3 linked regions of the Paraburkholderia bryophila genome follow. The protein of the gene in region 3 interacts with the protein of the main gene of each other region in a pairwise test. Links are inferred from orthologs where the notes say so. Each region holds a gene or a part of one and is shown on either strand. Other genes may lie near its edges.

Region 1 (3,043 bases), 3.7 Mb from region 3 along the record:
TGCCCACGCCGATGCGTGCGCCGCGGCCATTATCCGGCCGGCCACCGCCCGTACCGCCGCCGCCCTTGCGGCCGAACACGCGGCTCAGACGACGGTTGAAATCACGCCACATTTCGTCGAGATCGGGCGGACCTTCGCCGTCTTTGGTCGGCGGACGCTTGGGTTCGTTCGGCCGTTGCCGGTCGCCATTGCCGTCGCCCCGGCCCCAGCGCGGATCGTTCAGTGAAAGCATGGCGCGCATGCGCAGCCAGATACTCCGCTCGTTGTAATCGTTCACCTGTGTTCGTTCACCAGAGTAGACAGCGGGTCAGTGCAATTGGAACGGGTCAGTGCCCGAGTTCTGGGACCTTGCGGTCGTCGCGCGGAACTGCCGACCGGTCTTCTTCCGACAGATCGAGATGCGTGTCGGGAAGAGGTTCGGCAGTAGCGATCTCAGCGATAGCAGCGCGCAATGTATCCAGACCTTGCCCCGTGCGCGCGCTCAAAAAGACGCGCGAAATATTACCATACTCATCCCGCTCAACCGCGTCGCCACGGGCCGCCAACTCCGGCACCGCGTCGATCTTGTTGAACACCAGCACCTGACGGACATTGTCCGCGCCGATCGCGTGCAACACCTCGTTCACCTGATCGATCTGATCGAGCCGCACCGCGCTCGACGCGTCGACCACATGCAACAGCAGGTCGGCGTGAATGGTTTCCTCGAGCGTGGCGCGGAATGCCGCCACCAGTTGGTGAGGCAATTCACGGATGAAGCCGACCGTATCGGACACCACCACCTGCCCCGCTTCATCGCCCAGATAGACGCGCCGCGAGGTCGTATCCAGCGTCGCGAACAACTGGTCGGCGGCGTAGGCCTGGGCCTTCGTGAGCGCGTTGAACAGCGTGGATTTACCAGCGTTCGTATAGCCGACCAGCGATACCGACATGGTCTGATTGCGGCTGCGCGCGCGGCGCTGCGTGCCATGCTGACGACGCAATTTTTCGAGCCGCGTCTTGAGCGCCTTGATGCGCTCGCCGATCAAACGGCGGTCGGTTTCGAGCTGCGTTTCACCAGGACCGCGCAAACCGATACCGCCTTTCTGCCGCTCAAGGTGGGTCCATGCGCGGATTAGTCGCGTCGACAGATACTGCAACTGCGCGAGCTCCACCTGCAACTTGCCTTCGTGGCTGCGGGCGCGTTGCGCAAAAATGTCGAGGATCAGGCTGGTGCGATCGATCACGCGCCGGTTAAGCGCTTGCTCCAGATTGCGCTGCTGCGCAGGCGCCAGAGCATGATTGAAAATGACGAGTTCGATGTCGTTCGCCTCACACGCGAGACGCAGTTCTTCGGCTTTGCCGCTGCCGACGAACATCTTCGCGTCCGGACTGGACCGGCGCCCGGTGAGGGTGACTAAGGGATTCGCGCCCGCGCTTTGCGCGAGCAGACTGAGTTCTTCCAGGCTGGCTTCGAAATCGATCTTACCGAAGTCGATGCCGACAAGCGCTGCATTGATCAAATTGGAGGGTATCAAAATTGAGGCGGCCGGGAGTGATCGCCAACGGGCGACGCTACGCCGGCCGCGACGAGGGGTTAGGACTGTTCGGAATCCGGGTGGAAATTCACCGGACGGGCTGGCACGACCGTGGAGATTGCGTGCTTGTAGACCATCTGGGTGACCGTATTCCGGAGCAACACGACGTACTGGTCGAACGATTCGATGTTCCCTTGAAGCTTGATGCCGTTGACCAGGTAGATCGACACCGGCACATGCTCTTTACGCAGTGCGTTCAAAAACGGGTCTTGTAACAATTGCCCTTTGTTGCTCATAGCAAACTCCGTATTTTTTTGCAGGTTGACTGAATTGACGACGAAGAAAAAGAGATCCGCCGTCAACCGCTACACTATAGCCGATTTTCATTTTTGCGCGACGGGCCTGGCCAGGCGGCCAAACCCAGCACACACGCGGCTTTCAGCCTAAGTTCAGCCTTTGTCCGCGTAAGGGTTCGTCGACGATCTGAACTCTATGCGCAATGGAGTCCCAATCAGCTTGAAAGTTTCCCGGAAGCGGTTTTCGAGGTAGCGTTTATACGTGTCGGTGATCGCATCGAGCGCGTTACCGTGAATCACGATGAGCGGCGGGTTCTGTCCGCCCTGGTGCGCATAGCGCAGTTTCGGACGCACCGGACCGCGGCGACGCGGTTGCTGGAACTCCACCGCTTCGATCAGCGCGCGCGTGAGCTTCGGCGTCGGCAGCTTGGCCATCGCAGCCTTGTACGCGTCGTCCACCGAGCGCATCAACGGGCCAATCCCCGTGTTTTCCGTCGCGGAAATGAAGTGGAATTTCGCAAAGTCGAGAAATTTTAGTTTGCGCTCGAGGTCGGCCTTGGTGCGCTCGCGCACATGCGAATCGAGTCCGTCCCACTTGTTCACGCCTACCACCAGCGCGCGGCCCTGCTCGACCACGAAGCCGGCAATGTGCGCATCTTGTTCCGAAATGTCCTGGCGCGCGTCGAGCAGCAGGATCACGACGTTCGCGTCGGAGATCGACTGCAGTGTTTTCACCACCGAGAACTTCTCGATCGCCTCGAACACTTTGCCGCGACGGCGCAGGCCGGCCGTGTCGATCAGCGTGTACGGCTTGCCCTGGCGTTCGAAGTCGACGTAGATCGAATCGCGCGTGGTGCCGGGCATGTCGAATGCGATCACGCGTTCTTCGCCGACCAGCGAATTGATCAGCGTCGACTTACCCACGTTCGGGCGGCCGACGATCGCGATCTTCACGCCGTGCGCCGCTTTCTCTTCGTCGCTCTCTTCCGGCTGGCCCGCGTAGGCGACCTCGAGCGCTTCGTTGATCATTTCGGTCACGCCATCGCCGTGCGCGGACGAAATTGCGCGCGGGTCGCCGAGGCCGAGTTCGTAGAAGTCGGCGGCGACGTTGCTGTACTTCATCCCCTCCGCCTTGTTGACGACGAGGAAAATCGGCCGGCCGACCTTGCGCAGGTAATCGGCGATGGTCTTGTCCTGCGGCGCAAGGCCGTTACGACCGTCGCAGATGAACAC
Region 2 (2,942 bases), 2.3 Mb from region 3 along the record:
GCGTGGAAATGTTCCGCAAGCTGCTCGACCAGGGTCAGGCAGGCGACAACGTTGGTATCCTGCTGCGCGGCACGAAGCGTGAAGACGTGGAGCGTGGCCAGGTTCTGGCGAAGCCGGGTTCGATCAACCCGCACACGCACTTCACGGCTGAAGTGTACGTGCTGAGCAAGGACGAAGGTGGCCGTCACACGCCGTTCTTCAACAACTATCGTCCGCAGTTCTACTTCCGTACGACGGACGTGACGGGCTCGATCGAGTTGCCGAAAGACAAGGAAATGGTCATGCCGGGCGACAACGTGTCGATCACGGTGAAGCTGATCAACCCGATCGCGATGGAAGAAGGTCTGCGCTTCGCAATTCGCGAAGGCGGCCGTACGGTCGGCGCTGGTGTAGTTGCCAAGATCCTCGAGTAACGCCAGATAGTTCTCGTTGATCGGTGGTTTCGGGGTTGGCGATGTCGTCAACCCCAAATGGTTTAGGGGTATAGCTCAACTGGCAGAGCGTCGGTCTCCAAAACCGAAGGTTGGGGGTTCGATTCCCTCTGCCCCTGCCAAATCTCGCGTCATATGTGACGCTTCGTTAAGGTGTTATGGCGAATCCTTCCGTCGAAACTGTAAATACATCCGGCGACAAGCTGATGCTCGTCGCGGGCGTATTGTTGGTCTTGGCCGGGTTCGTGGGGTTCTTCTGGCTCAACGGCCAGGAATGGTACATCCGCGGAGCCGCCTTGGCTGTTGGTGCGATAGCGGGTGTTGCAGTCGGTCTTCTCTCCGCGCCTGGCAAGGGTTTCATCGCTTTCGCCAAAGATTCGTACAAGGAAGTTCGTAAAGTTGTCTGGCCGACTCGCAAAGAGGCGACCCAAACAACGCTCGTAGTATTCGGCTTCGTGTTCGTCATGGCTATCTTTCTTTGGGTGAGTGATAAATCCATCGAATGGGCGATTTTCTCGGTGATTCTGGGTTGGAAATAATATGAGTGATACTCCGGCATCCCCGAGCGGCAAGCGTTGGTATGTGGTGCACGCCTACTCTGGAATGGAGAAGAGCGTGCAGCGCGCGCTTCAAGAGCGTATCGAGCGCGCTGGTATGCAGGACCAGTTCGGTCAAATCCTCGTGCCGACTGAAGAAGTTGTCGAAGTGAAGGGCGGTCACAAATCGGTGACCGAACGTCGTTTCTTCCCGGGCTATGTACTCGTGGAAATGGAGATGACAGACGAAACGTGGCACCTCGTGAAAAACACGGCAAAGGTCACCGGTTTCGTTGGCGGAGCGCGCAATCGACCAAGTCCGATTTCTCCTCGGGAAGTCGAAAAGATCATGTCGCAGATGCAGGAAGGTGTGGAAAAGCCGCGCCCGAAGACCCTGTTCGAAGTAGGCGAGATGGTGCGAGTGAAGGACGGTCCGTTCACAGATTTCAACGGCAGCGTCGAAGAAGTGAACTACGAAAAGTCGCGTGTGCGTGTCTCGGTTACAATCTTTGGCCGCGCAACGCCGGTCGAGCTGGAATTCGGCCAAGTCGAAAAGTTGTGATCCAGAATTCTACGGGGTGCGCCGACCGGCGCACCCCGTATTTCGCGCTTACGGTCCGCGTAATGACCGTTGAGGAGCGCAAGTAGTCAATTTTTAGACGAACGCGCGCTACTACTCACTGAGCGCTCGCATGCATTAAAGCAGCGTTCCAACGAGGTTTTCAACATGGCAAAGAAAATCATTGGCTTTATTAAGCTGCAGATTCCTGCAGGTAAAGCCAACCCGTCGCCGCCGGTCGGTCCGGCGCTGGGCCAGCGCGGCCTGAACATCATGGAGTTCTGCAAGGCGTTTAACGCGCAGACTCAAGCTATGGAACCGGGTCTGCCGATTCCAGTTGTGATTACCGCATTCGCGGACAAGAGCTTCACGTTCGTTCTGAAGACGCCGCCGGCTACAGTTCTGATCAAGAAGGCAGCGAAGATCGACAAGGGTTCGAGCAAGCCGCATACCGACAAGGTCGGCAAGATCACCCGCGCTCAAGCTGAAGACATCGCCAAGGCCAAGATGCCTGATCTGACGGCAGCTGATCTGGACGCAGCGGTTCGTACGATTGCTGGTAGCGCCCGCTCGATGGGCATCACCGTGGAGGGCGTGTAAATGGCTAAGCTTTCGAAGCGTCTGCAAGCATTTGCAGCCAAGGTTGATCGTCAAAAGCTGTACGCAATCGACGAAGCTCTGTCGCTCGTGAAGGAATGCGCAAGCGCGAAGTTCGACGAGTCGATCGACGTCGCAGTGCAACTCGGCATCGACGCGAAGAAGTCGGACCAAGTGGTTCGTGGTTCGGTCGTGCTGCCGGCAGGTACCGGCAAGTCGGTCCGCGTCGCTGTGTTTGCGCAGGGCGAAAAGGCTGAACAAGCGCGCGCAGCTGGTGCGGAAATCGTCGGCATGGAAGATCTGGCTGAACAAGTCAAGGCTGGCAAGCTGGACTTCGACATCGTGATCGCTTCGCCGGACACGATGCGCGTCGTCGGTACGCTCGGTCAGATCCTCGGCCCGCGCGGCCTGATGCCGAATCCGAAGGTTGGTACGGTTACGCCGGACGTCGCGACTGCAGTGAAGAACGCCAAGGCTGGTCAGGTGCAATTCCGTGTCGACAAGGCTGGTATCATCCACGCGACCATCGGGCGCGCTTCGTTCGAGCCGACGGCTCTGCGTAGCAACCTGAATGCTCTCGTCGACGCGCTGCAAAAGGCGAAGCCGGCAACGAGCAAGGGTGTCTACCTGCGCAAGGTTGCGCTGTCGAGCACGATGGGTGTTGGCGTTCGCGTCGACCAGGCATCGATCGCAGCACAGTAAGAAATTTCATCGCCTCGACGAAAATCGAGGCGGTTTTATGGGCTTTGGGCGGTTGCGAAATGGCAGTCTGCATTGCGCAACCGGTTGTCAAAGACCGTTGGTGGGCACGCATCAGGT
Region 3 (3,064 bases):
GACCCACCATTGCTGCTGCAGGATGCCGAGCACGGCGGCGACCGCATACGCGCTCGAGGCCCACACGAGTTCGTCGGGCGATGCGTTGATGCCGCCCGCGATATAGCTCGTGAAAAACGAAAAAATCGAATTGTCGAAGTAGTCGAGGCCGGTGACGACGGCCAGCGCCCAGGGGAAAAAATCGCCGCGCAGTTTGTCGACGCTGAATAGCGGCGCGCGGGGGGATGCCGCGGTCATTTCGATTTGGCCCGCGCGTTGCGCCGTTGCGCCAGCAACGCCTCCGCATTTTCACCCGCGAGGCGCCGCTTCAGATAGTCGACGTCGGGACTCAGTTCGGCACGCAGCTTTTGCGCTTCCTTGAGTTCCCGGCGCATCGATTCGATACGGGCGTCGAGCGCTTCGACCTGTTGCGCGATGGCGTCGTGAATCTGCTGCAGCGATTCGGTCGAATAGCGCAGGCCGCCGTCGACGGGTTCCAGCGGCCGTTTGAGCATTTCAGTAACGCTGTGCAGCGAAAAACCGAGCGAGCGCAATCGCAGAATGCGCCCGAAGCGCTTGAGATCTTCCTCGTCGTAAAGCCGGTAGCGACCCTCGCTGCGCGTGGGCGAGACGAGGCCGCGTTCCTCGTAGTACTTCAAGGTGCGCGGTGTGACGCCGAGGCGTTCGGCGGCGTCGCGCACCGTGAGCAGAGTGGGGGAGTCCGTTGGCATAAGTGGTGGTGCAGCTATCGCAGGTAACCGTCGCATTGTACTTCAACGTGTACGTTCACGTACATGTTTGGTCGTCGGCCGACATTCAGCAAACGAAATCCAAGGGTCTAAAACCCCGCTGCACGGACGAAAAAAAGCCGCTCGTTTGCGGCGAGCGGCTTTCTTTTGCGTGTGACGGGCTTGCGAAACCGGTGCAGTCGGGTCGGCGTGAAGCCTTGCTTAGCTGCCGCCGCCGCGACGCATCATGTCGAAGAATTCGGAGTTGCTCTTCGTCTGGCGAATCTTGTCGAGCAGGAATTCCATGGACTCGACTTCGTCCATGTCGTGAATGAACTTGCGCAGCACCCAGATCTTTTGCAGCACTTCGGGCTTGATCAGCAGCTCTTCGCGGCGCGTGCCGGACTTGTTCAGGTTGATCGACGGGTAGACGCGCTTTTCAGCGAGACGGCGTTCCAGGTGCACTTCCATGTTGCCGGTGCCCTTGAACTCTTCGTAGATCACGTCGTCCATGCGGCTGCCGGTTTCGATCAGCGCAGTGCCGATGATGGTCAGCGAGCCGCCTTCCTCGATATTGCGCGCGGCGCCGAAGAAGCGCTTCGGACGTTGCAGCGCGTTGGCGTCGACACCACCCGTCAGCACCTTGCCGGAGGCCGGCACGACCGTGTTGTAGGCGCGCGCGAGACGCGTGATCGAGTCGAGCAGAATCACCACGTCGTTCTTCATTTCGACGAGGCGCTTGGCTTTTTCGATCACCATTTCGGCGACTTGCACGTGACGTGCAGCGGGTTCGTCGAACGTGGAGGCGATCACTTCGCCGGCCACCGAACGCTGCATTTCGGTCACTTCTTCAGGGCGTTCGTCGATCAGCAGCACGAACAGCACAACGTCGGGATGGTTCTGCTTGATCGCATGCGCGATGTGCTGAAGCATCACGGTCTTGCCGGACTTCGGCGAGGCCACCAGCAGGCCGCGCTGGCCCTTGCCGATCGGCGCGATCATGTCGATGATGCGGCCCGTGACGTTTTCTTCGCCACGCATTTCACGTTCGAGCAGCAGCACCTTGTTCGGGTGCAGCGGCGTCAGATTTTCGAACATGATCTTGTGCTTCGAGGCTTCCGGCGGCTGGCCGTTGACCTTGTCCACCTTCACCAGCGCGAAATAGCGTTCGCCGTCTTTCGGCGTACGCACTTCACCTTCGATCGTGTCACCCGTATGCAGGTTGAAGCGGCGGATTTGCGACGGGCTGATGTAAATGTCGTCCGTGCTGGCGAGGTACGAGGTTTCCGGCGAACGCAGGAAGCCGAAGCCGTCCGGCAGCACTTCGAGCGTGCCGTCGCCGAAGATCGTGTCGCCCGTTTTGGCGCGTTTTTTTAGAATGGCGAACATCAGCTCCTGCTTGCGCAGGCGGTTTGCACTTTCGATCTCGAGGCCATTGGCCATCTCGATCAATTCGGACACGTGCTGAGTCTTAAGCTCGGATAAATGCATACGGAGAACCCGCAGGAGAAGGTGCGACGAAATGGAATCTGGGAGGAGAGTGAGCGGAACCGCTCAAGGACTTACACGTCTTTTCGACGTTTTGCGGATTCTAGCATAGCACACGCCAATTTCCGTCAGTGCGACGGCATGGCATCTTTCTTGTTGAGCATGTTGCCGACTGACAACATGCTCAACTCAGCGCGCATGCGGACCGCGAGGGGTCCGCATGCGCGCCGACGCGCATTGCTTTACAGGTTGCCGTCGAGGAACGCGGTGAGTTGCGACTTCGACAGTGCGCCGACTTTCTGCGCGGCGACTGCGCCGTTCTTGAAGAGGATCAGCGTGGGGATACCGCGCACGCCGAACTTGACCGGCGTCGATTGATGTTCGTCGACGTTGATCTTGGCGATTTGCAGGCGATCGGCATAATCCTTCGCGACTTCGTCGAGGATCGGCGCGATCATCTTGCACGGACCGCACCATTCAGCCCAGAAATCGAGCAGCACGGGTTTATCGGATTTCACGACGTCCTGTTCGAACGATGCGTCGCTAATATGCTTGATGTTTTCGCTCATTGTATGAATACCTCTATCGGTTCGAGGCCCGCCTGAATTGCTCGCCACGATACGTCAAAATCTAGGGAAACTTCCGTTCGCTTTGCCGCAATCGGAGCCCAACCGACACACGCCTGAAAAGTCGTCGACTTATGCTGACATGCGCGGAAGGCGCGCGCTTGCGGGTCATCCGTACGGCAGTTTAGCTTAATTCGCTATGCGTTGCCGGGGGCGATAGTACTCATCAGGGGCAGTGGGGCCGACACCTGCCGATGAATCGCCGCGACGTTTTGCTGACCGCCACGCAGCCTATCTGGTGGC

Evidence for each region.
Region 1: the proteins of rho (region 3) and hfq interact in binary tests that used the Escherichia coli proteins (3 or more experiments, as listed by UniProt). The link is inferred for Paraburkholderia bryophila from one-to-one orthologs.
Region 2: the proteins of rho (region 3) and nusG interact in binary tests that used the Escherichia coli proteins (3 or more experiments, as listed by UniProt). The link is inferred for Paraburkholderia bryophila from one-to-one orthologs.

Annotation. Positions count from the first base shown.
Region 1 is NZ_JACCAS010000001.1:4,591,206-4,594,248, reverse strand. Bases 193-3,043 are described here. They hold hfq (RNA chaperone Hfq), read right to left. Parts: upstream 1,811-3,043; coding sequence 1,574-1,810; downstream 193-1,573. Other genes in these bases: der (ribosome biogenesis GTPase Der), read right to left, coding at 1,964-3,043; hflX (GTPase HflX), read right to left, coding at 327-1,499; hflK (FtsH protease activity modulator HflK), read right to left, coding at 193-277. Also shown: more of hflK, read right to left, coding at 1-192. UniProt on the Escherichia coli protein: RNA chaperone that binds small regulatory RNA (sRNAs) and mRNAs to facilitate mRNA translational regulation in response to envelope stress, environmental stress and changes in metabolite concentrations.
Region 2 is NZ_JACCAS010000001.1:3,130,188-3,133,129, forward strand. The notes cover bases 1-2,750. They hold nusG (transcription termination/antitermination protein NusG), read left to right. Parts: upstream 1-971; coding sequence 972-1,529; downstream 1,530-2,750. Other genes in these bases: tuf (elongation factor Tu), read left to right, coding at 1-413; secE (preprotein translocase subunit SecE), read left to right, coding at 590-970; rplK (50S ribosomal protein L11), read left to right, coding at 1,695-2,126; rplA (50S ribosomal protein L1), read left to right, coding at 2,127-2,750. Outside these bases: more of rplA, read left to right, coding at 2,751-2,825. UniProt on the Escherichia coli protein: Part of the processive rRNA transcription and antitermination complex (rrnTAC). The complex forms an RNA-chaperone ring around the RNA exit tunnel of RNA polymerase (RNAP).
Region 3 is NZ_JACCAS010000001.1:880,044-883,107, reverse strand. The notes cover bases 65-2,930. They hold rho (transcription termination factor Rho), read right to left. Parts: upstream 2,199-2,930; coding sequence 930-2,198; downstream 65-929. Other genes in these bases: trxA (thioredoxin TrxA), read right to left, coding at 2,438-2,764; GGD40_RS03800 (MerR family transcriptional regulator), read right to left, coding at 234-710; GGD40_RS03805 (MFS transporter), read right to left, coding at 65-237. Outside these bases: more of GGD40_RS03805, read right to left, coding at 1-64. UniProt on the Escherichia coli protein: Facilitates transcription termination by a mechanism that involves Rho binding to the nascent RNA, activation of Rho's RNA-dependent ATPase activity, and release of the mRNA from the DNA template.